Regions from separate parts of the Lactobacillus sp. ESL1191 genome, predicted to be linked through region 2. Evidence: predicted binding sites of a transcription regulator. Region 2 holds the regulator's gene; the other holds the start of a gene.

Region 1 (16,295 bases), 510 kb from region 2:
GTTTTCCAGGGATTATTGACCCGGCGGGAATGGATCAAAGCCTTTAACTTTGTAGCCCATAATTTTGACCAAAAATATAAAATAACAAAAATCGAAGATAATTAAAAAAGTCTCGCTCTAATTAAATTTTTGCTGCTCTTTTTGTGTATTTTTAATCAAGGTGGATTATAATAATCATCAATAAGGTACCTTTATATCAATTTTTTGTATATAGAAAGTGGTTAAATATATGGTTTACCATAATAAATAATTATTGAAAATACACACTATTGTTATTACCGTAGAAAAGAAAGACATTAAAAATGACAACTCCAATAATTTCTGAACAATTCACCACGCTAGTTAATACCATTATTAAAAACGGAGCATACCCAAGTAATCACGAATTATCGTTGAAAGAAAAAGAAGAGCTCGTCGGTCAGCTTAAGCAGTTAGACCTGTCTGCTGATGATTTAACCTCGGCCTTACTTATTACTTCAGCCCTTTACCAGGATAAAGAGGCCAAAGAAACTAGAGTAATGAATGCTAATTTTTCGTGGGTATTTGAAATCGTGCAACATGAACTAGTTTCAGCCACCCGGCTGCATACGTTGCTGCTGGACTTAGCCCGCGAAGAGCATTTTTCGCCTCAAGGCATTAACCGCATCAATCGCTACTTTACCGAAACAAGCGATTTTGGCAATAACGACAACTTCGTTACTATGTCAGCCTCCGATGTAATCGATTCGCTGCGGCGGGCCGGAACCTTTCGCATAAATCCTGTCGATTATAAAGACCACCGACCAAGTCGGACTCCTTCAGCCAGACAGACAGGAGCAGACCGAAAAAGACACTCTGATAAAGTGATAAAATTAAGAGATTATTGATGAAGAAGGCCTAGCCTTCTTTTATTTTTTACAACCATAATCCCCCAAGCTTATTTAGACTTATTCTAATTAAAATAAAAGAATTTGTGTTAAAATAAAAAATACATACTTTAATTTTATTCTTAGGAGGCAAACAAACTATGAAGTTAAGACAGCAAGGGAAGTTTATCCTGGTACTCATAGTGGGAGCAATTGGGCTGATTTGTCAGTTTGGCCTACATGCGCAGAGCATTTTCCAAATTGGTAACTTGCAATTTCCAATTCAGGCGATCTTAATTGATCTGATTGGTATCATGATGGCAATTTCATTATTAGGAGAGATCATTGCCGACTTCCAGTCTGGACGCTATGGCGTTGATATTTTAGCCGTGATTGCGGTTGTTTCAACGATTTTAATTGGTGATATTTGGGCTGAGTGGATGATTTTAGTCATGATGACCGGCGGTGAGACCTTGGAAGATTATGCAACTGGCCAGGCGGATAAAGAGTTGCGGTCACTGCTAAGCAATTCACCAACAATTGCTAACAAAATCATGGGCAAAGAGCTCGTCTCGGTGGATGTTGATCAGTTAAAAATTAATGACCACGTCTTAATCAAGCCAGGCGAACAAGTTCCAGTAGACGGTCAGGTGGTCAGCGGTGAATCAAGTTTTGACCAATCGTCATTAACTGGTGAATCTCTACCTGTAAGCAAGCATCCCGGCGATGAACTAATGTCTGGTTCAATCAACGGCAATGTTGCCGTGGAAATGGTGGTGACCAAAAAGGCGAGCGATTCAGAATACCAAACCATTGTTTCCCTGGTACAGTCATCCCAAGCCCAACCAGCCAAGTTTGTTAAGATGGCAGATCGGTATGCCGTGCCCTTTACCGTTATTTCCCTGGTAATCGGACTAGCTGCCTGGATTCACTCCGGTAATCCGGTCAACTTTGCCGAGGTGATGGTTGTCGCTTCTCCATGTCCTTTACTAATTTCGGCACCAGTTGCCCTCGTTTCAGGCATGAGTTCAATGTCCAAGCACCATATCATCGTCAAATCTGGTCCCACCCTAGAAAAGCTTGCGACGGCCCAAACTTTCGCTTTTGACAAGACTGGCACTTTAACTGAAAATCAGCTAGTCATTGATGAAATAGTCCCGACTAGCAAGAACTTTAGCAAAAAAACTCTGCAAAGTTACGCAACCAGCATTGAGCAGCAATCAAGCCATATCATTGCTAACTCCCTAGTCAGCGTAACCGCCAAACATCTCCTCAAAGCTGCTACAGACATTAAAGAAACGACTGGGCAAGGCATTAGCGGTAAAGTTGACGGTCATCTAGTTAAGGTTGGCAAACTAAGTTTTGTAGCGCCCAGTCAACCAACTAAAGTAGTCAATTCAACCGCCATCTACATTTCAATCGACCAAACTTTCGCTGGATACATTACCTTTAAAGATCAGGTACGCCCAGAGAGCGCCCAAACCATCGCCCAGCTAAGGCGGCAAACCGGTGCCCACATGATGATGCTAACTGGCGATCACCAAAACGTCGCAAGCCAAATCGGTCAAGACGTTGGCATCAAGGATATCCGTGACAGCTTATTACCAGCTGAAAAAATTGCCGCAATTAAACAGGTCCCACAAGAAAAACGTCCGGTAGTCATGACTGGCGATGGTATCAACGATGCACCGAGCCTAACTGCCGCTGATGTCGGTATCGCGATGGGCGCAAAGGGAGCTTCTGCTGCCAGTGAAAGCGCAGATGCAATCATCATGGTTAATGACCTATCCAAGATTAATGATGCTGTAGCAATTTCTAAGCACACCATGAAGGTAGCTAATGTCGATGTTTTAACCGCTATTACCATTGTCATCATTATTGAACTAATAGCTTTCACTGGTGTGATTCCAGCCTTCTTCGGTGCCATTCTGCAAGAAGTAGTCGACATGATTTCGATTAGTTTAGCGCTCCTAGCCAAAACAACACCTAAGAACCCGCAACAAACGGGCATTAGTTCTGAAAGATAAGTTAATAAAAATAAAACAGACCACTTCATTAATGAAGTGGTCTGTTTTATTTTATTCTTTCATTGTGCGAGTAAGCTGAATTGTTTTTAATTTTACCAGCCCACTAGGCAGACGTTCATAGATAATACCGTAGTATTCAGAACCAATCTTGAATTGGTAATAAAGTTCGTCTCCGCCGCCTTGATTATCAGTGGTGATTGTTTTCCTTTTCCACCGGTCAGCATTTCTTTTGTTCTCCTGCGTAACGCCTAATGCTATCAACTCAATATTTTTATAAAAAACCAAGTGAATTGTACAACATGTGGGCAATCATTGAATAACGTAGATCCTTGGTTGTCGTATAGGTCCAGGCTAATATACAACCCAAAGCCCAATATAAAAAAAGATATTTCGTTAAAGTCGGATCATGAATATACCCAAAAACAAAACCGCTAAATAAAATACCCAGCCACTTACTGCTTGTCGTCTTCTGCGGGAAAAAGGTGTTAAAGAAAAATCCCCGGAAGATAGTCTCTTCAAAGATTGGTGCAATCAAGACAATCATTGGAAAGTAAAAATTACCGGCAGACCGCAGAATTCCATTTAAAATGGTTTGATTGTTTGAGGTGCTATGTCCATTAATGCCCAGCAGCTTCGGAAGTAAGATACTTGTAATCGTCAGCAAGAGGAACCCTGCAATGGCAACCAAAATCCGTCGAATCCCCCAGTGCGGTTTGCGATTAAAGTCCCACTTATTTTGCTTTTGTAACTGTTTGCGATAGATAAAAGCAAGCAACAACAAAACAACAATCGTAACCGCCACAGTCAAGACAACATAGCTGTTTGAGCTAAGGTGAAGTGCTTTTTTAACCCGACTAGGATAAAAGTAAAACTGCTGGGTCAAGCCATATAATATTATTGCCACAACCATGACAACAATATTTCCCAGGAAATAAAAAACCTTGCGCATATTGATAACTCCCTTTCAGTTCCGCTTGAAAATAAAAATATATCATTGATTATGTACGCTGTCATAGTATAATGCAAGTTATCTTAAAAATGATTTGTTTTCTTATTAGGCTAAGCTTTGTGTACTTTGGGATAATGCCTAGCTAGGGCCACCATTGCCTAGCTAGATTAACGAATCAGTTATGTTACTAATTACAACGATCCTTATTGAATGCCGCGGTAGAAATCATGATGCACTTGCTTGAGCTCCTTAGTCAAAACCAATCATTTACTGAACTTTCACTTGTTTTGCTTGCTTTTGTTATTATTTTTTTAATTTCTTGGTTGACCGAACCTCGTAGGTTGCTTAATGGTATTCTTTTTACTGCTTTCCTAATAATGTTAGGTATTTGGCTAACCGTTATTGTCATGGCGACCAATATTTATGCTTTAAGAATGATTTATGTCACCTTCCTAATGACTTTTATTGTAACCGTCACTTTACTTGCGGCTTTTTCTTGGCTATTTTTCTTATGGAACGCATATTTTGTCTGGAAACATGAAGGCCAAACCCTAACCAACTCTCTCACTTTTTTCACCGGTCTGGTGCTTTTGCTATTTTGGGCAATTGCCTTACTCGGTCCACTTAGCAGTTTGCCTAATTGGGCCAAAACGCTATTATATTGTCCAATTGCCATCATCCTCTACCTACTCATAGTTGCGTATAACTTTTTAGTCAATCTGGCTCTTTACCAACTTGTTCCACGCCACTATCAGCAAGATTATTTGATTGTGCTTGGAGCCGGACTGAGCAATGGAGAAACTGTAACTCCTCTATTAGCTGGGCGGATTGACCGTGCAATAGAATTTGCCCAAAAACAAGTTGCCAAGGGCCGACCAATGCCCAAACTGATTATGTCTGGCGGTCAAGGAAACGATGAAAAAATCGCTGAGGCACGAGCGATGGCTGAGTATGCGCTGGCTTGTGGTATTGACCCGGATGACCTTCTGCTTGAAACAGAATCCAAAAACACCAGCCAAAATATGCAGTTCTCTGCTCGGGTTGCCGCCAAGGACTTCGGCAACAATAGCTACCGCGCAAAATTCTTCAGTAATAACTATCACATTTTGCGTGCAGCGCTAGCTGCCAAGAACGTGGGACTCAAGGCTAATGGGGTTGGCTGCTATACCAGATTCTACTATCTACCTAATGCAATTGTCCGCGAATTCGCTGGTGTTTTATTATTTCAGAAGAAACGGCATCTTATTGTTATTTTAGGAATTATGGTTTTCTTTATTATTTATGCCCTTTTGCAATTAACTAATGTTTATATTTTTATAAATAAATTAGTCTATTTTCATATGCTTGTTTTTTAAAGAATGGTAAAATATCTATCAGTAATTACTTAATTAAGGAAAAGGGATAAGATTATGTTGCAGTTAAAGCATTTACGTAAAACGTACCATGTGGGGGATACAGTAACACATGCACTCGATGACGTAACCATTTCATTTCGCAATCAGGAGTTTGTTGCAATTTTAGGACCCAGTGGTTCTGGTAAAACCACTCTGTTAAACGTTATTGGTGGACTTGACCGTTATGATACGGAAGACCTTAAATACTATTACAACGGTGATCTAATCATTAATGGCCAGTCTACCGAAGACTTTAAAGAAACAGATTGGGACGCATACCGTAACAATTCAATTGGTTTTGTGTTTCAAAACTATAATTTAATCTCTCACCTATCAATTATTGCCAATGTTGAACTCGGTATGAATTTGTCTGGCGTATCGGCAAGTGAAAGGCATAAACGTGCAATTGATGCTCTAACTCAAGTAGGATTAAAAGATCAGATTAACAAGCACCCTAATCAACTTTCAGGTGGTCAAATGCAACGCGTAGCCATTGCTCGAGCCTTAGCCAATAATCCTGAAATTCTACTTTGCGACGAGCCAACAGGAGCACTTGATACTGAAACTTCAGAACAAATCATGAAACTGATTAAAAAGCTTTCTAATGAACGTCTAGTTATTATGGTTACTCATAATTCAGAGCTAGCCGAAGAATATGCAACACGAATTGTTAACTTCCAAGATGGTAAAATCATTAATGATTCAAATCCATTTACACCTGTAAATGAGCCAGACACTTTTGAGTTAACTCGAACCAAAATGTCATATTGGAACGCAATTAAATTGAGTTTTAACAATATTATGACCAAAAAGGGGCGAACGGCATTAACTGCCTTTGCATCAAGTATTGGAATTATTTCAATTGCCATTGTATTAGCCTTGTCCAACGGCTTTCAAAAGCAAATCAATTCCACCATGTCAAAAATTCTGACCAAACAACCAATCACTATTGCTCAAACCGCTACTGACATATACAGATTGAGTAATCAACATAACACGATAAAAACCAAAAATCATTATGTTATTGCATCAGAAGACAAACTAAAGCAAGCAACACATAAAAACTTAATAACTCAATCTTATTTTAAATACATTAAGAATATCAATTCGAAATATGCAAACAATATCTCTTATAAGATGGGAGTTAATCTCAATCTTTTGACTATGCTTAATGGGAAGGTCAAACGTGTTCAATTCTCCTCAATTGCTGGAGGGTCTAATCCTCTTAATTCTTATGCGCAAGCACAAACTCAAGCAATCGAGGTTTCTTTTTCAGGATCTAACGTTTTTCCTATCTCTCTAAATAAAAACAAAGGCAACTTCATCAAAGAGAACTATAAATTACTTTCAGGTAATTGGCCTAATCACATCACAGATCTTGCTTTAGTCGTTGACGCTAAAAATACGGTTAATAATAATATTTTAAAAAATCTTGGAATTAAGTCTAGTGTTGGATCAAAAATAAACTATAATAAGTTTATTGGTAAAGAATTCCGCATTGCGAGCAACAATTTTTATTATCAGAGATTACCTACCGGGATGTTTATCCCCAAAAAAGCAGACCTATCCATGTACAATAATAGTAAAATTAAATTAAAAATCACTAGTATAATTCGGCCAAAAAACAAAGATTCCAGAGCTATGCTATCACGTGGAATTGTCTACAATGTTAAATTAGATAAAAAAATTATTGAAGAAAATATTAATTCAAATATCGTTAAAGCACAGAAAAAAACTAAATTAAATGTATTTACTGGCCAAAGTATGAATAATTCCTCAAAACAACAATTGTTACAATCTTTAGGAGACTCGTCCGTACCTACCAATATTTTGATTTACCCAAATAATTTTAACTCTAAAGATAAAGTTTTAAAGTACTTAGATAAGTGGAACAAAGGGAAAAAATCAGCTCATAAAATCCTTTACACTGACATGTCTAGTACAATTACTGCTCTCACGGGAGATATTCTTGATGGAATTACTTCCGTGTTAGTCGCTTTCGCTGCAATTTCATTGTTAACATCAATGATTATGATTGGTATTATTACCTATACTTCTGTTTTAGAACGTACAAAAGAAATTGGCATTCTAAAAGCGCTAGGTGCTCGAAAAAAGGACATCATTCGAGTTTTTGATGCAGAAGCCCTTCTCTTAGGCCTTTTTTCAGGTGTTCTTGGAATTACTATTGCTCAGTTGTTAATTTTGCCAATCAATAAAGTGTTATATTCAATCACTAATCTGTCAAACATCGGTCAATTAAAGCCAGACCATGCTTTAATCTTAATTGTGGTTTCCACTATTTTAACCATGATTGGTGGACATATTCCGGCAAGAATAGCTTCTAAAAAAGATGCCGCTGCTGCCTTAAGAAGCGAATAAAATATTATCATTAATTAAAACTCCTAATAATGTTACATGTGAAACAATGTTAGGAGTTTTTGCTTGCCCAAACTTTACACCATTACCCTAAAATCTTGCAAAGTCAACTTATTGACAAATTGGCATATACCAATTTATAATGAGCTTAATTAAAAATGGAGGCAAAATTATGAAAATTATTATAAAAGACACCAAAGCTAACGCCAGTACAGAAGCTTTTAGGCTTTTTAGTAAAGGTATCAAGCAGGGCGCTAAGGTCCTCGGCCTAGCTACCGGTTCTACTCCAGTAGATCTATATCGCGAATGGATAGCAAGTGATTTAGATACTAGTGAGTTAACTAGTATTAATCTAGACGAATATGTCGGCCTAAGTCCAGACAACGATCAAAGTTACCATTATTTTATGCAGAAGCACCTATTTGAACAGAAGCCATTTAAGCAGTCATACGTTCCTGATGGTCTGAAGGCAGCGGCTGATCCGGCAGGTGTATCTGCTGAATACAACCAGATTATCAAAGATCATCCAATTGATATTCAGCTCCTAGGTCTTGGTCAAAACGGACACATCGCTTTTAACGAACCAGGAACTTCCTTTGATTCAATTACCCATGAAGTTAAGTTGACCGAAAACACCATTAAGGCCAACTCACGCTTCTTCAGCACTATTGACGAAGTACCAAAAACGGCTATTTGTATGGGTATTGCCAATATTATGGCAGCAAAAGAAGTTGTTATTATGGCCTTTGGTGAGAGCAAGGCTGATGCAGTTAAAAAGATGATTGAGGGTCCGGTAACCGAAGCTGTGCCAGCCTCAATTCTGCAAAAACATGCAAATGTAACGGTAATAATCAATGAAGCAGCCGCAAGTAAACTCACTAACCGGTAAAACACTAGTACCGGCCAGCTTAACAACAACCATTCATTATTATTGAATGGTTTTTTTATTTACCTTCAATATATCAAGCAAATAATGTATATATAACGGTACCTTTAATTAGCTTAATCGCAAAATCAGTATTAGTATTAGTCATAAGAAAAGGATGTGATCAGTTGAAGAAAAGTAAAAAATGGTTGCTGGTTATGAGTATACTTTTATTGCTACCTCTACCAGTATATCTTCTGTGGAAAACTAAAGGTTTTTGGCAAATGTATCTAAAAATCCACTTACCCCCGCTAGGCAAAATCGATCCGCTATTTTCTTGGTATCTAATCGCGCTCAGCGCTATTGTGTTAGTTATCCTAGTGATTAGTCTACTTGTTATCTTAGGTTGGCCAGTTCAAAGGTATTTTAACCTAATTCATAAACGGACTGGACAAGTCACAATTACTAGTAAAGCGATTAATGGCTATATCAGCAATTCTTTGGTTGATTTACCCTATCTAAGTAAGGTTAAAGTTGATTCACGCCTTACCAAGCGACGAATTAAGATTAAGATCAGCGGTTCACTGGGTACGGGAGAAAATGTTGCAGAGCTGTTAGATAGTTACTTTGATGAACTATCAAAAAATCTCAAGCTCCTACTTGGAATTGACCAGAAACCCAAGATTATTATTAAGTTTGTAAACTATCGTAATCCAGAAAGGACTCACAAGCGGGTTCAATAAAGGAGGTAGACCATGAAAGCGAAAATAAATCAATACCTCCCAGAAATATGCGGTGCAGCAACTGGTTTATTAGTGGCATGGTGTTTTTTGGAAGTGGGCTTTTTCAAAACAATTTTTGTAATTGCCATGGGCGTGCTGGGTGTTTTAGGCGGACACTACCTGCCCTTACTCAAGGATTTAAGAAAATAAACTACGAAAGGGATTTTTAAAATGGTACAAAATAAATCGAATCAAGAAATTAAAGGCAATCTAGCATATGATTCAAAAGTGATTCAAAAAATTATTGGAATTGCTTTATCAAATATCAAAGGACTTTTGACCATTAACGGCGGTTTCTTTTCCAATCTGGCGGACAAGATTGTCAACAATGATGATATTACATCTGGTATCAACGTTGAAGTTGGCAAACAACAAGTGGCCGTGGATATTGAGATTGTTGCTGAATACGGTGTAGAAATTACCAAATTATATGATCAAATCAAGCAGCAAATCTATGACAAAGTTAAGGAAATGACTGGTTTGGACACGGTTGAAGTCAACGTTACGGTTGTCGATATCAAGAGCAAAGAACAGCACGAAAAGGATTCAGTTAGTCTGCAAGACCGGATCTCTGATGTGACTAAGGATGCTAAAGAAAAAATCACTGATCAAAAAGAACAGATTGGGGACAAAAAAGACTCCCCAGCAAAGACAGAAAAAAGAGTTAAGTAACCCGCTTCCCAATTTTTGAAGCTAAGAGAGCAATACCAATGCATGGTGTTGCTCTCTTTAGTTTCACGTGTAACAAAACTAAATCCGGTAAATAATCTGAACCACATTTTGTGATTTTTTTGTCCTGCAATATACAAAATCACTTGACATTTGACTCACCATTTTAATTAAATTTTTGCTTGTTTACCACAATATCTCGTATTAAACTAAATAAAGATCTATATATTGTATTTAAGAAAGAGCGTGATGACAGTTATTGTTTTAAGTGGGCCAATTGGAGCCGGTAAATCCAGTTTAACCAGTATTCTAGCTGAACACTTGGGGAGTCAAGCCTTTTACGAGGGAGTTGATAATAATCCTGTACTACCCTTGTATTATCAAGACATGAAACGCTATACGTTTTTGCTTAACATCTACCTTCTCAACCACCGCTTAGCGCAGATTAATCAGGCAATCAAAGAAAAAAATAGTGTTTCCGACCGTTCTATTTATGAAGACGCACTCTTTTTTCAAATGAACGCTGAAAATGGCGTCGCTGACCCAACGGAATTTCAAATTTACGACAGCTTGCTAAAGAACATGATGGAAGATACACCGGGTAATCCGAGCAAAAAGCCTGACTTGTTGATTTATATCCATGTATCTCTTGATACCATGTTAGAGCGAATAGAACGACGGGGCCGCTCCTTTGAACAGCTCAGTACCGATCCGAGTTTAAAAGACTACTACGCCCGCTTACTTCGTTACTATGAACCGTGGTACCAAAACTATGATGCATCACCAAAGCTGAAGATCGACGGTGATAAGTTCGACTTTATTGTCGATGAAGCTGCTAAAAGAGAAGTAATCAGACAAATTGATCATAAATTACGCGTAAGTGATAATTTAGAATAAAGAAGGATCGTGATGACAGTTATTGTTTTAAGCGGGCCAATTGGAGCCGGTAAATCTAGTTTAACCAAAATTTTAGCTAAGTATTTAGGAACTAAGCCTTTTTATGAAAGTGTTGATGATAACCCCGTATTGCCACTTTTTTATGCGGATCCCAAAAAATATGCATTTTTACTTCAGGTGTTCTTTTTAAATACACGTTTTCGTAGCATTAAGGATGCTTTGACAGACGACAACAATGTCCTTGACCGTTCAATCTACGAGGACGCCCTCTTCTTCCAAATGAATGCCGATATCGGGCGAGCAACTACGGAAGAAGTAGACACGTATTATGAACTTTTAAACAATATGATGGGACAGCTTGAGCACATGCCTAAGAAAAACCCCGACCTCTTAGTTCATATTAATGTTTCTTACGATACCATGATCAAACGCATTCAAAAGCGGGGGCGACCATATGAACAATTAAGTTATGACGCTACCCTGGAAGATTACTACAAGCGTCTGCTGCGTTATTATGAGCCTTGGTATGAAAAGTATGACTATTCACCTAAAATGGAAATCAATGGTGATGAACTCGACTTTGTGTCCAATGATCACGACTTGCAGCTTGTTTTAGACCAAATAGTTGCCAAATTAAAAAACTTAGGTAAGCTCCCTACTTCTTGGAACAAACCAACTAATATCAAAATTTCACAATAACAAGTTTCACTTGCTTGGTTAACCTAAAACCGCTGTGGCAGTTAGTACTGCCACAGCGGTTTTTTCTGTTCACCTAATCCTAGTCCACAGCATCCAAAATAGCTGCAAGCCCGTCATGATTATTATCCAATGTGATATTGGCAAACTCTCGCTTCAACTCAGCAGGTGCATTACCCATCAAGTACGGATGACCTACAGCCTTGAGCATGGCCGCGTCATTATAGTTATCACCAAAGGCCCAACAATGGTCCATCCTGACTTTTAACGCTTCTGCTAGTATCTTAACCCCTGCACCCTTATTTACTTTCTTAACCATTATTTCCAACAAAGTAGGCGCTGATTTAACCAAGAACAAATCCGGATGCAACTTTGCTAAATTCTGCTTTGCTACATCTAATGCGGCAGCTTGACCCATCAGCAAGATTTTGTGCACCCCCGGCAATTGCTCTACTTCAGCTACCGAACTAGGACTTGCCTTAAGTTGAACAATTTCTTCTTCTTTTCTTCTTGTTCAAGATATGCACAAATTGATGCTGCCTGGCTTGAAGCAATAGACTTCGAATAAAGCGGCTGCCCTAGCTCGTCTAAAACCAACGCACCATTATATGCAACCATGGGGGCATGACTGCACGATTTGACCAACAACGATCATGATTGCTTGGGGCATGCGCGCAGATACTGGGACAAAGATATTTCCAGTAACAACCTGTTTACGAATAGCATCACGCGTCCTAGGCGTTACTGTTAATGCTGAATTAATTAACGTACCATCAATGTCTGAAAAAAGCAGTTTAACCATCTAAACCTCTATTAGTTGAAAGCGATTAAAATTTTACTTTATTCTACGGGTTACTTGACTATTTAGTCAACGACTATTCTTCGTACCAATGCCCATAAAGCGCATTTATTTTTTATTTCTGCACTATATAATTCGTGTTTACAATTATTATGTCACGTGATAAACTTTAATTGTTGTTATAAATATATAAAACACGAACATTTAGATTGTGGGAGAAGTTAAATGAATTTTCTTAAGAGTTACTTTCAACTCGATAAGTACAATACTAGTATCAAAGTAGAATTTCTTGCAGGGCTAACCACCTTCATCAGTATGTCATACATCCTCTTTGTCAATCCTAGCGTCTTAAGCGCTAGTGGTATAAATAAGGGGGCCGTTTTTACTGCAACTGCATTAGCCAGTGCTTTGGGCACAGCCTTAATGGGAATTGTGGCTAATTATCCAATTGGTGAGGCACCCGCCTTAGGTATTAATGCCTTTTTTGCCTATACGGTTTGCCTGGGTATGAAAGTTTCATGGGAAACAGCACTAGCTGCGGTCTTTGTTGCTTCCATCATCTTTATCCTGATTACCATGTTTAAGCTACGTGAAAAAATTATTAACGCCATTCCAGCTGATCTAAAGTTTGCCATTTCTTCTGGGATTGGATTATTCATTGCCTTTCTCGGCCTGCAAAATGGCGGTCTCATTGTTGGTAATAAGTCAACTTTAGTTGGCTTGGGCTCACTGCACGACCCTGCCGTTTGGATTACCATTTTTGGTTTACTGGCCACCGTCATCTTAATGATTATGAAGGTCCCTGGAGCGATTTTTATCGGCATGGTCTTAGCTGCCATCTTTGGTATAGTAACTAGTCAGATTGAGCTACCAAGTAAAATAGTGGCCTTTGCACCAAGTATTGCACCCACTTTTGGCCAAGCCATTTTTCACGTTAAGGACATCAACTCTTTGCAAATGTGGGTAGTTGTGCTTACCTTCTTACTAGTTACTTTCTTTGATACCGCCGGTACTTTAATCGGGTTAGCACAACAGGCTGGTTTTATGAAGGACAACAAGATGCCTCGCGTTGGCAAGGCTCTGGCCTCTGATTCCACCGCAATGATGGTCGGATCTGTCCTTGGTACTTCACCAGTTGGTGCGTTTGTTGAATCCAGTGCTGGCATCGCAGTCGGCGGACGCACTGGCTTAACCGCTGTCTTCGTTGCTATCTTCTTCTTGATTTCTATGATTTTCAGTCCCCTTTTGGGTTTATTTACGACCCACGTTACAGCACCGGCTTTGATTATCGTTGGTGTTTTGATGGCGCAGAACACTGCCCATATTCACTGGGATAAAATGGAAATTGCTGTACCGGCTTTTCTGATTTTGACCGGCATGCCATTAGCCTATTCCATTTCAGATGGCCTTGCCCTTGGATTGATTACCTACCCAATTTGTATGGTGGCGGCTAAACGCGGCAAAGAAATCACGGCAATGATGTGGATCTTATTCTTCGTTTTCATTATTTTCTTATGGGTACTGAATTTTTAACTATTCTCTATAAAAAGAAGATACTGTTATGATAAAATAAATAATATAGCACGATAAAAAATATCTTGTTATATTATTTTTTATTTTTAAAAAGAGGATTGGCATGAAAACACTTGAAAAAATAAACTACCAAAAGTTTATCCTACCACTGGTATTTGGATTACTTTTTTGGTTTACAACACCTATTCGGCCGGCTGGGGTCACGGTTCAAGCCTGGCAAATGCTAGCAATTTTTATTGCAACTATTGTCGGCTGTATTACCCTGCCGATTCCAATTAGTGGCGTCACTCTTATCGGATTTACATTAACAATCTGCTTGGGGTTAGCGCCGCTTGCGGATAAAGTAGTTAACGGCCAACTGGTAGCCAAAGGAGCCATTAATGCCTTTGCTAATTCATCTGCCTGGCTGATTGTAATGGCCTTTATGATTTCCCGAGGAATCGTTAAAACCGGTTTGGGACAAAGAATTGCGCTTTTCTTTGTTAAATGGTTTGGGCATAAATCTTTGGGACTGGGTTATGCAATTGGTGCAATCGACCTACTAGTCTCACCAGCAACCCCATCGAATGCTGCTCGAGCCGGTGGGGTGGTTTATCCACTTATCAAATCGTTGGCTGAAACATTCGACTCTAAACCAAATGATTCTTCACGAAAAAAAATGGGCGCCTATTTGATTTTTACTGAATTTCAGATAAATATTATTACATCTTCGCTCTTTATGACAGCTTGTGCACCAAATTTAATTGCCGTAGCGCTAGCATCCAAAGCTGGCGTTACCCTTTCTTGGACGCCCTGGCTAATGGCAAGTATCGTTCCGGCAGCCATTTGCTTACTTACCGTACCTTACTTCGTTTACAAGTTGTACCCTCCTGAAATAAAGGAAACTCCTAATGCAAAAGAATGGGCTACCGGTCAACTTAAAGAAATGGGCAAGCTGACTATGCCAGAAAAAATGATGGCGGTGATTTTTGTCATCACCTTAATCCTCTGGATGCTTTCAAGCACCCTGGGTATTGATGCAACTCTAATTGCTTTCATTTCCGTGTCGCTTTTGCTTTTTACCGGTGTTTTAACGCCTAAGGATCTATTAAGTGAGACTGGTGCATGGAACATTCTAATTTGGTTGTCAATTTTAGTCTTCATGGCTGAAAAGTTAACACAATTTGGCTTCATTGGTTGGATTTCAACTAGTATCTCAGCAGGTATGAAAAACATTAGCTGGCTGGCTGCATTAGTCATCCTTGCGCTAGTGCTCTTCTACACCCACTACTTATTTGCTAGTGCTACCGCCCATAACTCAGCCATGTACTTGCCCCTGTTAACGGTTGCGATTGCTGCCGGAGCACCAAAAGTACTAGCTGCGCAATTCTTAGCACTCTTTTCTGCAATTATGGGTTCAACCACACATTACTCCAGTCCCGCAGCATCAGTTTTAGCTTCATCTGGTTATGTCAAACAGGGTGAATGGTGGCGACTCAGCTTCATTTTTGGTATTTTTTACATCTTAGTCTACGGCATTATCGGCCTAGCCTGGATGAAGTTGATCGGAATGTGGTAACAGCCTAAAAGCTGTCGCATAAGCGACAGCTTTTTTATTTCCCAGGAAATATTTACCATAGAATCTAGCTCTCACTTAGTTATATACTAGATACATTAGTTTTATTTAGTTATTAATTGGAGGAAAAATGACGACCTTAAATAAAGTCTTTCATTTAAATGATGTTCATACCACCGTAAAACGTGAGCTTCTTGCGGCACTGACCACTTTTGTTAGTCTCTCCTACATCCTCTTTGTCAATCCCAGCATCTTACACGCTGCTGGGATTGATCAAAGGGCAGCCTTTACGGTAACGGCTCTTTCAATCGCAATCGGTTGCTTCATTATGGGACTAGTGGCCAACTATCCCATTGCATTAGCACCAACGCTAGGTAGTGCAGCCTTTTTTCTTATAATGTTTGTGTAGGTATGCAGATCAACTGGGCAACTGCCCTGGCTGGTGTTTTAGTGGCCTCTGTTTTATTCATCTTAATTACCCTGTTAAAACTCCGAGAAAAAGTCGTTGAAGCAATTCCGCCAATCTAGTGATGCTGGGCAAATTTAATTCACCAGCTATTGGGCTTGCCCTGTTTGGTTTAACTTTGACGGTCATTTTAATGGCAATGAATGTTCCTGGTTCAATTTTTATCGGGATGGTAGTCACTGCTCTTTTGGGAATACTTATTGGCCAAATTCCTTTGCCTAAGAGTCTAGTTGCTTATCCGCCCAGTATTGCACCAACCTTTGGCCAGGCTATCTTTCACATCAAGGATATCAATACGCCACAACTACTTATGGTGGTGCTGACTTTCTTATTAGTTACCTTCTTTGACACTGCTGGTACCCTAATTGGCATGACAGAACAAGCTGGGCTAGTTGATAGCAATGGCAAGATTCCAAGAATTGGTAAGGCCTTTCTTTCCGAT
Region 2 (16,295 bases):
ATACCAAGACTAAGTTCCAAAACCTGTCAGCTGACTATCTAGCTAACTTAGTTGCTGCCAGGTGGATTGAGCGGGCACTTGACTTGGCCTCTAACGAGCGTTTTCCTAAGATGTTGGCAGCGGCCAAAGAATATTTGCGGCTGCTGACTAATAATCGGTATAATAGTATTGAAATTGCACAAAAAATAACGGTTACACGAGCAGACGGAAAGAAAATCAAGGTGCAGTACCTGTCGCGGGGAACGTCAGAACAACTTTATTTTGCCTTGAAGTTAGCCTTTGTTCAACAAATCAAAGATCAAATCAACCTGCCAGTTCTGATTGATGACTCTTTTGTTGACTTTGATGACCAGAGAACGGATCAGATTAAACAGTTGCTTGAACAGGTGGCTGCAAGTAACCAAGTGCTGATTTTTACGGCACAAGCTAGTTTGGTAGATAAGTTGCAGTTGCAGCCACTAACTTTTATGAAAGGAACCGAAAATGTATAAGCGCTTGCTGGACTATAACGATGGTGAGGAATTAGAGGCGGTCGTTTTAATCAAAAACTCCCAATTGCGGCATACCAAGAAGGGCAAACTATACCTGGCTATGACCTTTGGTGACGCTTCCGGTGAAATTCACGGTAATTTTTGGGATGCCAACAATCAGGACGCTGCCACGTTTAGTGCCGGGACAATCGTTGAATTGGATGGCCAGCGGGAAGAGTACCAGGGGCAACCACAGATTAAGATTTATGGCTTGCGGGTTGTCGGACCAGAAGAAGGGTATGACCTCAAGCAATTTATTAAGTCCGCTCCTGAAAAGATTTCCGACTTAAAGGAAGAGATTAACCAGTACGTGTTTGAGATTTTGAATCCAACTTGGAATCGGCTGGTCCGCTTTTTACTGAAAAAATGGGATCAGCGCTTCTTCGATTATCCCGCGGGTAAGAGTAACCACCATGCGGTGCGAGGCGGTTTAGTTTACCATACCGTTTCCATGCTAAGGGATGCTAAGGGGTTAGCTAATAACTATCCGCAAGTTGATCGTTCTTTACTCTATGCGGGGTGTATACTGCATGACATGGGTAAAGTACTGGAATTAACTGGTCCAGCCGCCACGCAATACACCACGGAGGGTAACTTAATCGGACATCTTGTTTTAATTGATGAACAAATCATGTTAGCCGCGCAGGAACTTAAAATTGACGCTGAATCTGAAGATTTGCTGCTACTCAGACACATGGTCCTGGCCCACCACGGCAAGTTTGAGTACGGCTCGCCGAAACTTCCGGCTCTGCTTGAAGCGGAATTACTCCACCGCATTGACGATCTGGATGCATCAATTTATGCCATTACTAACGCATTGCAGCATACCAGGCCGGGTGACTTTACTGATAATATCATGAGCCAGGGCGGTCGGAAGTTCTACCGGCCGAAAGTCGATGAAGCGCTCAGTAGTTCACGCAAATTAGAATAAACTAAAAAAGAAGTTCCATTGGAACTTCTTTTTTAGTTGATATCTATGAATTACTTCTTAGAAGCAGATGTATCAACATATGATGATAAGACATCCTTAAGATCCTTATCCTTGATTTGCGGATCGGCCTTCTTCAAAACCTTAGCAATTACGCTGCGTAAGGTTTCTTGGTTTTGTGACATTGACCGGTAAATTTGGTTGTCAATTTCCTTCTTATGCGAAGCAAATGATCCCTTACCTGGGTGCTTAATCATTCTAATAACGTGGTAACCAGATTGGGACTTAACTGGTTCCTTGGTGGTTTGCCCCGTCTTCAGCTTAAAAGCCGACTTCTTAAATGCAGAATCTAAACTTGAATCAGTTGAGTCAAACGCTGGCAGTTTACCGGCATCAGACTTGGTTCCAGTGTCTAGCGAATATTTCTTAACCAATTCCTTGAAGCTCTTGCCGTCATTCAGTTGCTTAATGATGTCTTCGGCCTGGGATTTCTTTGAAACAAGAATATGCTGAACGGTAACTTTAGGTTGGTATGATTTCCAAGCGTCCTCTTCTTGTTTCTTAGAAACTGACTTAATGTCCTTTAAGGCTGCTTCTGTAAGCAAGTTGGTTCTTAAGCTCTTCTTAAAGCTAGACGTAGTCATTCCATTTTGTTGCAATACAGCGTTGAATTGACCAGCATACTGCTTTTTGTAGTTTTTGAACTGCTTGTCTACTTCATCCTTAGAAACTTTACTGCCGTATTGTTCCTCTAAAGACCGGTTGATGATCATATTTGCTAGCGTGGTCTTACCTGCTTGCGATTCCTTCATCTCATCGTAATAGTCTTGCTGGGTAATCTTACCGCCCTTGTATGAAGCAACCGTCTTGCCGTTATTAGAACAAGCAGCAGTTGATAAAGCAAGACCTGCAACTACGACAGCTGCAGCTGCCTTCTTAAAATATTTATTCATAAAATAAATTCTCCACATCCTTATTAAAATAAGTCACTATTAATTAAGTCACTATTACCTAATATAACATAAACTGACGCATTCAGTTTTTTAAATTTCCATTTTTTAGCAAAACGCAAACTTTCCTAAGATTAACTGTTAATCTATCTCCTTTTGCGGCGCGCGGGCGTGTTGGTCAATAAGTTCGGCTTGGTGCTGCATTTTATTAACCAAGCGGGCAGTACTGGTCTGATAGCAGTCAAGTTCATTTTCCAGTTCAAACATAGTTTTTTGCACTTTAGGTAATGCCTGGTCAAACTCTTGCTCCGCTGCTTGCAACTTGTGTACGGCTGCAGTTAAGTCACCTGCATCAGTCTTGGCAGCTTCAAACTGAGCTTGGATCGGTTGGCCCAGCCGGTGACCGTTTTTATCTTTGACCAAAGCTAGAATAATCCCAGTAACCGCACCGACGGCTAGTCCTAAACTAAATTCTTTCATAAATTTTCCTTCCTTAAAATTGTTCCTTGATTTTGGTGGCAATTTTTTCGTAATCGGCTGAGGTATACTTTTCCGCATTGTTACGGGTTGCTAGTTTTAAGCCGTCACCCTCAAAGCGAGGAATAAAATGAACATGCGAGTGCATAACCACTTGATTGGCACTAGCTCCGTTGTTAGTGGTGATGTTCATACCGGTGATGTTAGTATCAAACTCCTTGATTGCGTTGGCGATGGCTGGAAGGTATTGTAAGTACCTTCGTGCATCCTCAGGAGTATAATCCAGCACATTAATAATATGTTTTTTGGGTACCATCAGGGTGTGCCCTGGATTGACCTGCGATAAGTCTAGAAAGGCTTTAACGTCATCATTTTCAAAGACGGTGTAGCTTGGCACAGTGCCTTGAATAATTTTACAAAATAAACATTCCTTATCTAACTCAGCCATTTTTAAACCTCTTATTTCAAAATTTAGTTTCTACTAATATCATGCTATCATATTAAATAAGTAAATTCATTAAAAGAAAGACGAGAATTATGGTTCTGAAAATAGAGCACTTAACCGGTGGGTACACGGGTGTGCCAGTCATTAAAGATATCAATTTGGAAATTAAAGCAGGCGAAGCATTGGGACTAATTGGTCTTAATGGTGCCGGTAAATCGACTACAATCAAGCATCTTCTGGGTCTTTTGCGTCCGCAAAAGGGACAGATTAGGTTGAATGATATCGACTTGAGTCGCCAACCAAGCGACTTTAAACGTCAGGTTGCTTACATTCCTGAGACCCCCGTGCTCTATTCCGAATTAACCCTCAAGGAGCACCTAGAACTAACTATGATGAGTTACCACTTGAATGAAAAAAATGCCTGGCTCAAAGCTCAAGAGCTATTGCAGCTATTCAGGTTGGATGACAAGTTGGAATGGTTACCGATTCATTTTTCAAAAGGGATGAAGCAAAAAGTGATGATTGTCAGTGCCTTTCTAGCCGATACCAGTCTACTAGTGATTGATGAACCTTTCACGGGACTTGATCCGCTAGCAGTCAGCAACTTGATTACATTAATTAATGAAGCGACTGCTGCAGGCAAGATGATGCTCATGTCGACCCACATCTTGACTGGGGCCGAACAGACCATCTCCCATTACGCTGTGCTCAACAATGGCACCATCGAAATGGTTGGTAGCCTTAACGCAATTCGCGCACATTATGGCCTAACGGAAGCGGACCCGATCGACCGCATTTACCAGGTTCTCAATCAGGAGCAGCAAAATGCGTGAGCTGGCTCAAGCAAGGTTGCGCAAGAACGTGCAGCAATCGCTCAAGTACCTAATGCTGGTCTTTAACGACTTTTTTATTTTAGCCTTAATGTTTTTGTTTGGTGGGCTAATGTTTTGGTATGCTCAAGCAATAAAGCAGATGCCGACTGCTTTGTGGTTTTATCGGCCGCTAGTTGGCCTCCTGCTTGGCACACCGCTGCTAGTCGGGAAGTTGGTAACACTCTTAAAACCGGCCGACTTGCAGTTTTTATTACCCCAAGATGATGGCTTGCGGCTATATTTAAAACCGCTTTTTAGCTATAGTTTAATCGTGCCCACCATCATTTTGTTACTGCTAGCGGGTATCTTATTTCCTTTTGCGGCGCTTAAGGCACAACTGCCAACCTTGAACTATCTTTTTGCTATTGTGCTGGTTCTACTTGCTAAAATATTGCAGTTGAAGGTGCAGGAACATAACCTTTTTGCAGGACGAAAACTTGCGCTTGCGCCGGTCACCTTGAGTTTGCTTTTGCTTTTGGCAGTGGCAATGGTCAAGCCTAATAGTATCTATGGGCTGGCCGTGCTAGTTGTACTCTGCATCATTTTGCTCACTTTAAGACCGCAAGCAAGTCCGTTAGTTGACTGGCCGTATGCGGTTGACCAGGAAGAAAATCGCAAAAATCGAGTTTACACCGCCTTTTCGATGTTTACGGACGTGAAAGAAAAACAAATTAGTATTAGTCGCCGGCCTTATCTAGACTTTCTGCTACCCCGGCATTTGGACCGTGAAACTCCCAACCGCTTCTTATACCGGCGGGCCCTCTTGCGTAATCCCGAATACTTGAATTTGTTAGTTCGCATGACCGCCTTTGCGGTGCTAGTTTCCTGGTTAGTGCAAAATACTTGGTGGGCCCTTGGCTTAACCTGTCTAGTTGTCTTTTTGACAGTCTATCAACTATTACCGCTCGTTTGTGAATTTGATGATAATATCATGTATCGGGTCTATCCCATCGAGCGGACCCAACGGGGCCGAGACTTAATAACTGTTTTGGCGCTTGCCTTACTGCTGCAGTGGCTAATTATCGGCCTCTTTTGGCTGGTTCTGTTACCGATAAACTTGCAGTTGTGGGAAGCAATTGGTAGTTTGGTCATTTGGACTAATGTCCTTTTAAACCTTTACTTGCCATATGAAATAAAGAAGGGGAAGATTAATTAATGAGATTACGAAAAAAGCCCTGGGCCGTTGACCTGGTCCAGGCTCATCCAGAAAGTGTGCTTGACCGACCAGACCCGTCCAAGCAGATTGACTGGTCGCAGCGCTTCAGTGATTTTAGTCGGCCGCTGGCCATTGAAATTGGCTCGGGTAAGGGGAGATTCATTGCCAGCTTGGCTGAACAACACCCAGAAATGAATTTTGTGGCCGTTGAATTACAAATAACGGCTGCGGGCATGATTTTACGTAGCAAGTTAGAAAAAAACTTGACTAACCTGCAGATTTTGTGTGCGGATGCTGTCAATCTCGATGCCTTCTTTCCGCCTCACCAGGCCGAAGTGCTTTATCTGAATTTCAGTGATCCCTGGCCCAAGACACGGCATGAGAAGCGGCGCTTGACCTATCAGACTTTTTTAGAGAAGTATCAGACCATTTTAACGAGCGGGGGTGTGGTTGAATTTAAGACAGATAACGCGGGCCTATTTGCCTATTCACTACAAAGCATGAATAACTATGGCATGTATTTTGACTTTGTCTCTGTCGACCTGCATCATGAGGCTGCAAAAGTGCTGGCTGCCAACGTAGAAACGGAGTATGAGCACAAGTTTGCGGTCCAGGGTAATCCGATTTATGCACTTCACGCCAGATTTAGGGTAAAATAAAAGGATAAACTACCAAAACTAATAGCGAGGTTTTATTATGGAACAAATTAAACAATTAGATGAGGCAAAATTAACTGAACTTACTGGCAAGGGCCGAGTTGTCCTGGAATTTTCTGCCGATTGGTGTCCAGATTGCCGATTTTTGGAACAATTTATGCCTGCAATTGAGCAAGATTTTGCCGATAGCAAGTTTGTGCAAGTCGACCTCGACGGAGCAGTTGAGGTCGCAAAGAACCATGATATTTTGGGCATTCCTTCATTTGTGGTCTATCAAGATGGTCAAGAAGTTGGGCGACTAGTTAATAAGGAACGCAAAACTAAGGACCAAGTTGAAGACTTTTTACGGTCGATTGACTAAGTGAAAGAGGATTTTAGATGATTACTAGTATCAATAAGCGTAGCTATCCTAACACCTTGATTGTTATTTTAGGGCAAGACCAGGGGCTGAGTAAGTATGAGGAACAGGGCGAGGTAACCCGGATTGCTGATGAAACAGGTAAGACGATTGGTTATAATTTTTTCAATGTTGACCAGGTGATTGATTATGACAAGTTACCGGATGGTCAAGTTAAATTGACTGACGACCAATTGCTTGCCCTAAATCAAAAATTAACTTCTGCTGGTTTTGCTGATCAACTTGCTTATGGCCAGCCAACGCTAGTTTATGGTTACGTCAAGACCTGTGAAAAACATCCGGATTCAGACCACCTACACGTTACAACTGTTGATGTCGGTGGTGAGGAATACCAGATTGTTTGTGGAGCCCCTAACATTGACCAAGGCCAAAAAGTGGTGGTTGCTCTGCCAGGAACCTTGATGCCTAATGGCCAACAAATTTGGCCAGGAAAACTACGCCAGGTTGATTCCTATGGCATGATTTGCTCGGCTCGCGAATTAGGGCTCAAGCATGCTCCACAAAAGCGGGGCATCTTGGTTGTACCCGATGACTTTACCGTGGGTGCAGCATTTGATCCAGTGAAGTGCGATGAGCTGTTAGCAAGTGGTGTGCTTGCCTAAAAAAAGAACTTCCCGTTGAGGAAGTTCTTTTTTGACAAAGTTATTTGATTTGGCGTGGTGCTGCTGCCCTTTTCACCTAAAAATGGTAGAATGGTAAGCGATTGAATTATATTGGGGGAGCTAAGGGAATGTTAGATAAGAACAAGCAGATTTGGCTAATTGGAATTAAGGGGACCGGAATGGCTGCACTGGCTATGTTGCTCAATGATCTGGGTTATGAGGTTGCCGGTAGTGACATTGAAAAATATACCTTTACCCAGGAACCACTTGCAAAAGCAAGCATTAGGGTCTTGCCCTTTGCTGCAGCTAACATTAAGCATGGCGGTCAGGTGATCGTCAAGGGCAATGCCTTCAAGGCTGATAACATCGAGGTACGCGCCTGCGAGGAGCAGGGGATTTCATGGCAGAGCTATCCCGATACGGTTGAAGAAATTGTCAAAATGCATACGAGTATTGGCGTTTCAGGTACTCACGGGAAGACTTCGACAACTGGCTTATTAGCCCAGGTAATGACTGAGGCAGCTCCGACCTCCTATCTGATTGGTGACGGCCAAGGTAAAGGAATCAAGGATTCGCGCTTCTTTGTTTACGAAGCTGATGAATACCGGCGTCACTTCCTCGCCTACCACCCAGATTACCAAATTATGACTAACATTGATTTTGACCATCCCGACTACTTTAAGGACCAGGATGATTACACTTCAGCCTTTCAGACTGCTGCTGATCAGACACAAAAGGGCTTGTTTGTCTGGGGTGGTAATGACCGCTTACGTCAATTACAGACCAAGGTTGCCAAGTATAGTTACGGTTTTAATGATAGCGATGACTTTCAAGCTGTTAACGTGAAGAAAATGACGACTGGTTCAACTTTTAATGTGGTGGCCCACGGGACAGATTTAGGGGAGTTTACTATTCATCTCTTCGGTGACCATAGCATCCTGAATGCGACGGCTGTAATTGCAGTTGCTTATACCGAAAAAATCCCCTTAGCCGAGATCAAAAAGGGACTACTTGATTATCAGGGAGCAAAGCGCCGATTTGCTGAAAAAGACTTTGGCGACGTTAAGATAATTGATGATTATGCTCACCACCCAACCGAAATGCGGGCTACCATTCAGGCAGCGCGGCAAAAGTTTCCGCACCAGCACCTGGTTGTCGTTTTTCAGCCGCATACCTTTTCGCGGACTAAGAAATATGCTGCCGCTTTTGCTGAAATCTTGCGTGGAGTTGATAAGGTTTATATTACGCCAATTTATGCTTCGGCGCGGGAAGCAAGCGGAGATATTTCAAGTGCCGACCTAGTGGCCCAAATTCCTGGTGCTGAAGTTATTGACCTTGATAACATGACTGAGCTAGCAAAAAATAACGACAGTGTGATTGTCTTTATGGGTGCGGGCGATATTCAGAAGTATGAAGATGCCTTGGAAAAGTTACTCTAACTAAGTTCAAGTAGAAAGACTGTTAACCTTAATTAGGTAACGGTCTTTTTGGTTGCCTGCTTATTCCGTTTAAAATTCTAGTTAAGCAGATAGAAGAAGCGAACTCGAGACCACATCCTGCAGCAAGCCGCAAAAACTGTTAAAATGGTAGTTGAGTTAATCAACTGCTTTGATGGATGAGGAGATTTAATGGCTGATCAAAAATTACTTTTAATCGATGGTAATTCCATTGCCTTTCGGGCTTTTTATGCGTTGTACCGCCAACTTGAGAATTTCAAAAATTCCGAAGGCTTGCATACTAATGCTATTTATACTTTTAAAAATATGCTTGACGTGTTGCTCGCTGAGGTTAAACCCAACCATATTTTGGTGGCTTTTGATGCTGGTAAGACAACCTTTAGAACGGCCATGTACGGCGAATATAAGGGCGGCCGCCAGAAGACCCCGCCAGAATTGCTTGAGCAGTTACCGTATATTCAAGAATTACTCCATGATCTCGGTATTTCAACCTATGAACTGGAAAACTATGAGGCTGACGATATTATTGGCACTTTTGCCAGATTAGGTGAAGAAAAAGACTTTAAGGTCACAGTTGTGACCGGCGATAAGGACCTGACCCAGCTTGCCACGAGCAAGACGACAGTTATGGTGACTAAGTCGGGTGTGATGAACTTAGAAAACTATACGCCTGAGCATATGAAAGAAGTTAATGGGGTTACCCCTACCCAGTTTATTGACATGAAAGCACTCATGGGTGATAACTCGGATAACTATCCGGGCGTAACTAAAGTTGGCCCCAAGACGGCCTCACAGCTAATCCAGAAGTATGGGTCGCTTGAAAATCTCTATAACCATATTGATGAAATGAAAGAATCCAAGCTGAAGGAGAACTTGCGCAATGATCGCGATCAGGCTTTTTTGGCCCAAAAGCTGGCCACAATTGAGCGGGCTACACCGGTTACAATTGGTCTTAAGGAGCTTAAGAAGCGCAAGCCAGACTACCAGAAGTTGCGTCGTTTTTATGAAAAGATGAACTTTCAAAAGTTTCTTGGTGAATTGGATCCGGCAGGTGATAATGCAGGCGCAACCCAGGCAAAGACGAAAACAGTGAAAGTTGATTATACCGAATTAACCGAAAATAATCTTGCTGCAATTAAGCCAGCTGAAAAACAGCCAATTAGTTTTTACCTTGGCCTACTGGGTGCTAATTACCACTTGGCCGACTTTGTTGGCTTTGCCATCAAAACGCAAGCTGGAATCTTTGTTAGCCGGGATGTAAATCTGTTAAAGACAACTGGATTAAAGCGGCTATTGGAAGATGATCAGCTTAAAAAGAACGTCTTCGACTTGAAACGGACGATAGTTGGGTTACACCGGCTAGGAATTGAAGCTGGCGGGATTGATTATGACATGCTCCTGGCTTCGTACTTAATTAATAATGAAAATAATTTTGATGACCTGGGTGAAGTTTGCCGGATGTACGGTGAAAATTCGGTCAAAAGCGATTACGCGGTCTATGGTAAGGGCAAGAGTGTCAAAATTCCAGAAGATGACCAGGTCTTGTTCAACCACTTGGCCGGTAAGGTTAAAGCCCTAGCAGAATTAAAACCGACTTTGCTAGATCAACTTAAAGAACACGAGCAAGATGACTTATATGCCAGTATCGAAATTCCCGTTGCGCGAGTATTAGCAACTATGGAAATCAGCGGTATTAAGGTTGAGGCTGCAACTTTAAGCGAGTTACAAAATGAATTTGCGGTGGAGCTTAAAGAGTTAAAGCGTAAAATTTATCAGGAGGCTGGCGAAGAGTTCAACCTCAATTCCCCTAAACAACTGGGACACATCCTGTTTGAAAAAATGGGCCTCTCCCCGATTAAAAAAACTAAGACAGGTTACTCGACTTCAGTTGACGTTTTGCACCAACTGCAGGACCAAAGCCCGATTATTGCCCAAATCTTGACTTACCGGCAAATCGCTAAGATTCAGTCAACTTATGTCAATGGCCTCTTAGACGTCATTCAACCAGATGGACGGGTACATACCCGCTACCTGCAAACTTTGACTGCAACTGGCCGCTTATCGTCAGTTGATCCTAACTTGCAGAACATTCCAACCAGAACTGAAGAGGGTAAGCAAATTAGAAAGGCCTTTGTACCAAGTCAGGCTGATGGCTATATCTTTTCCTGCGACTATTCTCAGATTGAATTGCGGGTTTTGGCCCAGGTTTCAGGGGATGAGCAGATGCAAGAGGCCTTTAGAACCGGCTATGATATTCATGCTCATACGGCCATGAAGATTTTCGGCTTAAAGTCACCGGACGAGGTTACGCCATTGATGCGGCGACGTGCTAAGGCAGTTAACTTTGGGATTGTCTATGGCATTTCGGATTACGGCTTGTCCAAAAATCTTAATATCAGTCGGCCGCAAGCCAAAGAGTTTATTGATAATTATTTCGCCCAATATCCGCAAATCAAGGAATACATGGATAAGGCGGTTCAAGTAGCGCGAGAAAAGGGATATGCCGAAACAATTATGCACCGGCGCCGGTACTTGCCAGATATCCATGCCAAGAACTTTAATGTGCGTTCATTTGCAGAACGAACAGCAATTAATTCGCCAATCCAGGGATCAGCTGCTGATATTATCAAAATTGCGATGATTAACATGCAAAAGAAGTTGGACGACCTGCAGCTGAAGAGCAAAATGGTGGTGCAGGTGCATGATGAATTGATTTTTGATGTACCTAAAGAAGAGCTGGCTACAATTAAGGAAATTGTACCGCAAGTGATGCAGGCAGCGGTGCAGCTCGATGTTCCACTAGTAGCGGATTCAGGTTATGGTCATAATTGGTTCGATGCAAAGTAAGGAGTAATAACTAATGCCAGAAATGCCGGAGGTTGAAACGGTTCGGCGCACCTTGTTGCCGTTAATTAAAGGAAAAACCATCAAAGAAGTTAAGCTGTGGTATCCCAAGATTATTGCCAGTGACCCACTGGAATTTACTAGTCAGCTTGCCGGTAAAAAAATCGTAACGATTGACCGCTATGCCAAGTACTTACTGCTTCGCCTTAGTGGACAGTTAACAATTGTGTCGCACTTGCGCATGGAAGGAAAGTATCGCTTAGTAAGGGCTTCTGATCCGAAGGGGAAGCACGATCATGTTCAGTTTGTTTTTACCGATGGAACAGGCTTACGTTATAATGATGTGCGTAAATTTGGGCGGATGCAGTTGGTGAAGACGGGAACGGAAAAAATCGTAACCGGGATTAGTAAACTAGGTGTGGAACCCAATTCAAGCGGCTTTACCAAAGCTGCCCTGGTCAAGGGCATGGCCGGCAAAAATAAGAGCATTAAAAATGCCTTGCTGGACCAATCCGTCGTGGCGGGGCTAGGCAATATATACGTCGACGAGGTCCTATGGGAAAGCAAAATTCATCCCTTGAGTATGGCCAACCAAATTTCTAAGTACAAGCTTGGTCAACTTCATGACAACATTAACGCGCTGATTGCACTTGCCATTGCGGAACGTGGGACGACCGTCCACACTTATCTTGATGCCAACGGACAGACCGGTGGTTTTCAGAAAATGCTGCGCGTTTATGGCCACCAGGGTGAACCATGTCTGCGCTGTGGTACCCCCCTCGAGAAGATCAAGGTTACGGGACGCGGGACGACCTACTGCCCGCACTGCCAGGTGTTGTACAAATGACGTTGGTCTTGGGCCTAACGGGCGGGATTGCGAGCGGTAAAAGCACTGCTGACCGTTTTTTTAGCCAAAACCAGGTTCCCCTGATTGATAGCGACCAAATTGCACACGATCTTTTAAATGTTGGAGCTGCCGGTTATGCTGTGGTAGTAGAGCAATTTGGCCCAGCAATTGTCAACTCTGACCAAAGTATTAACCGGGCTAAACTAGGACAGCTGGTGTTTGCTAAACCAGCGCAACGGGAAGTTTTGAATAATATTACCCACCCGTTGATTTTTCGGGAAATTCAGACTAAAATTACGCAAAATAGGCAAGCTAAAGTCCCGCTGGTGGTTTTTGATGCTCCGCTATTGTTTGAGTCTGGCGGCCAAAAATACTGTGACCGCACCTTGCTAATCGCTTTACCCGCACAATTGCAGTTGGAACGGTTGATGGCGCGGGATCGGCTAAGCCGCCAAGCAGCCCTAGAGAGAATTCACAGTCAAATGCCGCTAGCCCAAAAAGCTAAGTTGGCTGACTATGTCATTGCTAATACTGGTACAATAGAAGAATTAGAGAGCAAGCTAAAAAAATTGCTAGGTAAACTAAAGAAGGAGGACTAAGATGGAATGTCCTAATTGTCGACAAAATGCCTCACGCGTAATTGATTCGCGTCCCAGCGATGAAAATCGGGCAATCAGACGGCGGCGTGAATGTGAAAATTGTGGTTTTCGCTTCACCACTTTTGAACGGGTTGAAACGACTCCCTTATTGGTTATTAAAAATGACGGAACACGTGAACCGTTTAGCCGAAAAAAAATTCTCCATGGTGTGATGGCAGCAGGGCAAAAGCGTCCAATTACTAGCGTCCAATTCGAGCAACTCGTTGACCACGTTGAAAATAAGGTAAGGCAACAAGGCATTAGCGAAATCTCGTCCAAGAAGATTGGGCAATTAGTGATGGATGAACTAGCTAGTATTGATGATGTTGCTTATATTCGTTTTGCCTCGATCTACCGTGAGTTCAAAGATATGTCGAGCTTCATGAAGACCATGGAAGATATGATGGCTAAGCGCGAGAAGGGGAATTAACTGTGTCTAAGACCCCTAATCCCAAGCAGCCCTTCTTCATTATTAACCGGGTAGAGGTGTCCGCGCCAGAATTGCGTACCTTAGTCAAGCTTTATCAACCATTGGTGGGCTCCCAGGCACTAGCTCTTTACCTAAGTTTAAACGAGGATTACCGTTCTGATGCAATTTTGTCGGACTCCCAGGCCATCTATCAATTGTTTGAACAACTAGATTGTGACGGTAAGAGTCTGTTTGCAGCCCTTCATAAGCTGGAAGCGGTGGGGCTAGTGCAGACCCGTCTGGCCAATAATGAAATTATGGGTGAGGTTTTACTTTTTCAGCTGACCAGCGTGCCAAGTAGCAGTGAATTTTTTGCGACCGCGTTGTTAGCCAGCCTACTTAAGGAAAAGGTGGGTGTTACTGCCTTTCAAAAATTGAGTCGCGACTTTGCTCGTGAAAGTAAGCGCAATGAAAATCAGGTTAACGGTATGCAGAATGCCCAAGACATTTCGGCCTCGTTTATGGAAGTCTTTCGCTTACCGGCAGCAGAAGCAATTGACCCTTCGCTTGAAGTTAAGCAAGCCGCGCGCGAAAACCAGCCTCAAAAGGATGCTAGAGCTAGAATTAATGAAGATGACCACATTGATTGGGACTTTATGAAGCAGCAGTTTGAAATTTATCAAATTGCTGGCTCTGAAATTGATCGCAACCGTGAAGCAATTCGCGGCGTAATGCGGACCTATGGCTTGTCGGAGCAGGAATTCGTAGATGAGGCGCTGCCTTGTTTGCACGGCGATTACCAGCTTAATATGACTTTGGTGAAGCAGACCATAGCAGCCAGCATACATGCGGATCGCACGCGCCAACAAATGAAGGCAGCAACGCCGACAACTGCTAACCGCGCCAGCAGTGGCGCTGGCTTAGAACCGCAAGCACAAAAGGTTCTGCAGTTGGCCCAGACCAAGTCGCCGGCCCAATTTTTGTATAAACTAAAAACAGCTAAAAATGACTATGTAGATGCTAGTGAGTATAAGGTGGTTGATAGTTTATATAATGAAAAGGGTATTCCGGCGGAGCTGCTCAACATCTTAACTTATGCTTGCCTGAAGAGTGGTCCCAATATTTCTTATCGATTAGCCAATAAGATTTTGCATGACTGGCTGCAGCACGGGGTCAAAGATGGTCGTCAAGCCCTTGAATATCTGGCCCAAAGAGAGCAAAACAAGGGACAATACCAGCGTCGTTATGCGCCCCAGAAGCGGGTTGAAAAAGGAACTGATTGGAGCAAGCATCAGGCAAAGGAAAGGACAGATGTTTCGGCGGATGATTTGAAAAACTTTTTCAAAAATCTTGAGGACGAAACCGGGTTAAGTTAGGTGAATATGATGCAATCGATTGGTGATTTTATGGATAAAAATATTGCGAGTTTAGCCCAAAAAGAAAATCCGGCAGCGATCCGGAAACAGGTTCTGGCAGAGCCTAAAGTGCGAGCGTTTCTTAAAGCACATGCGGACCAGATTACCCCAGATATGATTGAAAAAAGTTTGTCCAACCTCTATGAATTTTGCATGCAGCAGCATAAGCAGGATCCGGTGACCAGGGACTACCAGCCCCAGCTGATTTTGAATAGTAATGCAATCGATTTACAATATGCACCGAAAGCTAGTAAGATTGCTCATGATTCCGAGCTTAAGGTCAGGAAAAATGTCAGCTTGATTAACTTACCGCAGTCTTTACATGAAGTTAGCCTGAGCGAACTGGAAGTGACAAAAGGGAGGACGGACGCATTAGCAGAAATTCGACAATTTTTAGCCAAATACCAGGAAAATGTTCACCAAAAGGGTCTGTACCTTTATGGTGATTTTGGCATCGGCAAAACCTACATGCTGGCTGGCCTAGCTAACCAGCTGGCGGCTTGGAACAAAAAGGTGGTGTTCTTGCATGTCCCAACCTTTATCGCCACGCTGTCCAGTCACTTTGGTGATAATTCTTTGCCAGATGAGCTTCAGCGTATTTCTAACTGTGATGTTCTGATTTTAGATGATATTGGTGCCGAAACGCTTAGCCAGTGGTCTCGGGATGAGGTACTCGCAGTTATTTTGCAGAGCCGCATGGACAACGTTCTTCCAACCTTTTTTTCAGCAAATATGGCAATGGACGACTTGGAAGAACACTTCAAGGAAACTAAGAATGCCCTTGATCCGGTCAAGGCGGCGCGGCTGTTAGAGCGGGTGCGAACACTGGCAACTGAAGTGACAGTTTCGGGTCAGAACCGGCGAAGGTAAATTAAAATAACCTAAAAAATAATTTGCATTCGTAATTTCTTTATGTATAATGATATTCAATGAATGAACATGATGCGGCTCAACTCAGAGAGAGAGACAGCTTCTGGAAGTTTTTCAAAAGAGTCCGCACCCCACTCATTTCACTAGTAATGGTTATTAAAAGGGTGAATTCCGCTATCAATTCGTAATGAGATAGGTTACATGTTTAACCTAATTATGGGTGGAACCACGTTAATAGCGTCCCAGTGCAGATTGCACTGGGACGCTTTTTTAATTATTTTGGAGGTAATTATGGGTTTTTCAATTATTTTGCCAGATGGCGCCCAAAAGAACTATGACCAGGCAGTCACCATCGGTGAAGTAGCACGTAGCATTTCAACTTCTTTAGGTAAGGCGGCACTTGCCGGCACCGTTGACGGCAAATTGCGGCCAGTTGACTTTGAGATTACGCACGCTGCCCAGGTGGCAATTATTACTGATCGAGATGAGTCCGGGCTTGCCGTCTTGCGGGCAACTGTCGCATTTGTGTTAGAAGCGGTGGCCAAGCAAGCATATCCGCAAATGCGTTTGGGAGAACATGCAGCAGATGAAGAGGGCTTTTTTGTTGATACTGATAAGAAAAATCAGATCAAGATTAGCGAGTTACCTGAACTGGAAAAGGCGGTTCAAAAAGCGATTAAGGCTGGCGACCGGATTGAAGCCGTACTAATGCCAAAAGCAGAGCTAGCAGAACTTTTCAAAGATGATCCTTTTAAGCTGGACTTGTTAGACCAGGAAGCCG

Evidence for each region. Region 2 encodes NrdR, which represses ribonucleotide reductase genes. Its sites were predicted from a motif close to ACACNATATATNGTGT; they were not measured.
Region 1: a site for NrdR is predicted at 10,097-10,112, ahead of ACSYSN_RS07695 (deoxynucleoside kinase). Genes of this name have one in related genera too.

The regions. Positions count from the first base shown of each region.
Region 1 covers NZ_CP196365.1:1,534,900-1,551,194, forward strand. The annotation lists gene cbpB (cyclic-di-AMP-binding protein CbpB) at 1-105, shown strand, start outside; gene ACSYSN_RS07650 (hypothetical protein) at 303-866, shown strand; gene ACSYSN_RS07655 (heavy metal translocating P-type ATPase) at 1,007-2,872, shown strand; gene ACSYSN_RS07660 (CPBP family intramembrane glutamic endopeptidase) at 3,144-3,821, opposite strand; gene ACSYSN_RS07665 (YdcF family protein) at 4,046-5,176, shown strand; gene ACSYSN_RS07670 (ABC transporter ATP-binding protein/permease) at 5,231-7,594, shown strand; gene ACSYSN_RS07675 (glucosamine-6-phosphate deaminase) at 7,764-8,480, shown strand; gene amaP (alkaline shock response membrane anchor protein AmaP) at 8,675-9,199, shown strand; gene ACSYSN_RS07685 (DUF2273 domain-containing protein) at 9,212-9,388, shown strand; gene ACSYSN_RS07690 (Asp23/Gls24 family envelope stress response protein) at 9,410-9,910, shown strand; gene ACSYSN_RS07695 (deoxynucleoside kinase) at 10,154-10,804, shown strand; gene ACSYSN_RS07700 (deoxynucleoside kinase) at 10,817-11,503, shown strand; partial or broken gene ACSYSN_RS07705 (Cof-type HAD-IIB family hydrolase) at 11,583-12,302, opposite strand; gene ACSYSN_RS07710 (NCS2 family permease) at 12,525-13,832, shown strand; gene ACSYSN_RS07715 (DASS family sodium-coupled anion symporter) at 13,936-15,390, shown strand; partial or broken gene ACSYSN_RS07720 (NCS2 family permease) at 15,518-16,295, shown strand, end outside.
Region 2 covers NZ_CP196365.1:1,020,354-1,036,648, reverse strand. The annotation lists gene ACSYSN_RS05360 (ATP-binding protein) at 1-491, shown strand, start outside; gene ACSYSN_RS05355 (3'-5' exoribonuclease YhaM family protein) at 484-1,461, shown strand; gene ACSYSN_RS05350 (peptidylprolyl isomerase PrsA) at 1,512-2,411, opposite strand; gene ACSYSN_RS05345 (hypothetical protein) at 2,550-2,888, opposite strand; gene ACSYSN_RS05340 (HIT family protein) at 2,902-3,333, opposite strand; gene ACSYSN_RS05335 (ABC transporter ATP-binding protein) at 3,423-4,163, shown strand; gene ACSYSN_RS05330 (ABC transporter permease) at 4,156-5,358, shown strand; gene trmB (tRNA (guanosine(46)-N7)-methyltransferase TrmB) at 5,358-6,017, shown strand; gene ACSYSN_RS05320 (thioredoxin family protein) at 6,055-6,375, shown strand; gene ytpR (YtpR family tRNA-binding protein) at 6,393-7,034, shown strand; gene murC (UDP-N-acetylmuramate--L-alanine ligase) at 7,163-8,473, shown strand; gene polA (DNA polymerase I) at 8,663-11,338, shown strand; gene mutM (bifunctional DNA-formamidopyrimidine glycosylase/DNA-(apurinic or apyrimidinic site) lyase) at 11,352-12,182, shown strand; gene coaE (dephospho-CoA kinase) at 12,179-12,781, shown strand; gene nrdR (transcriptional regulator NrdR) at 12,783-13,250, shown strand; gene ACSYSN_RS05285 (DnaD domain protein) at 13,253-14,605, shown strand; gene dnaI (primosomal protein DnaI) at 14,615-15,514, shown strand; gene thrS (threonine--tRNA ligase) at 15,806-16,295, shown strand, end outside.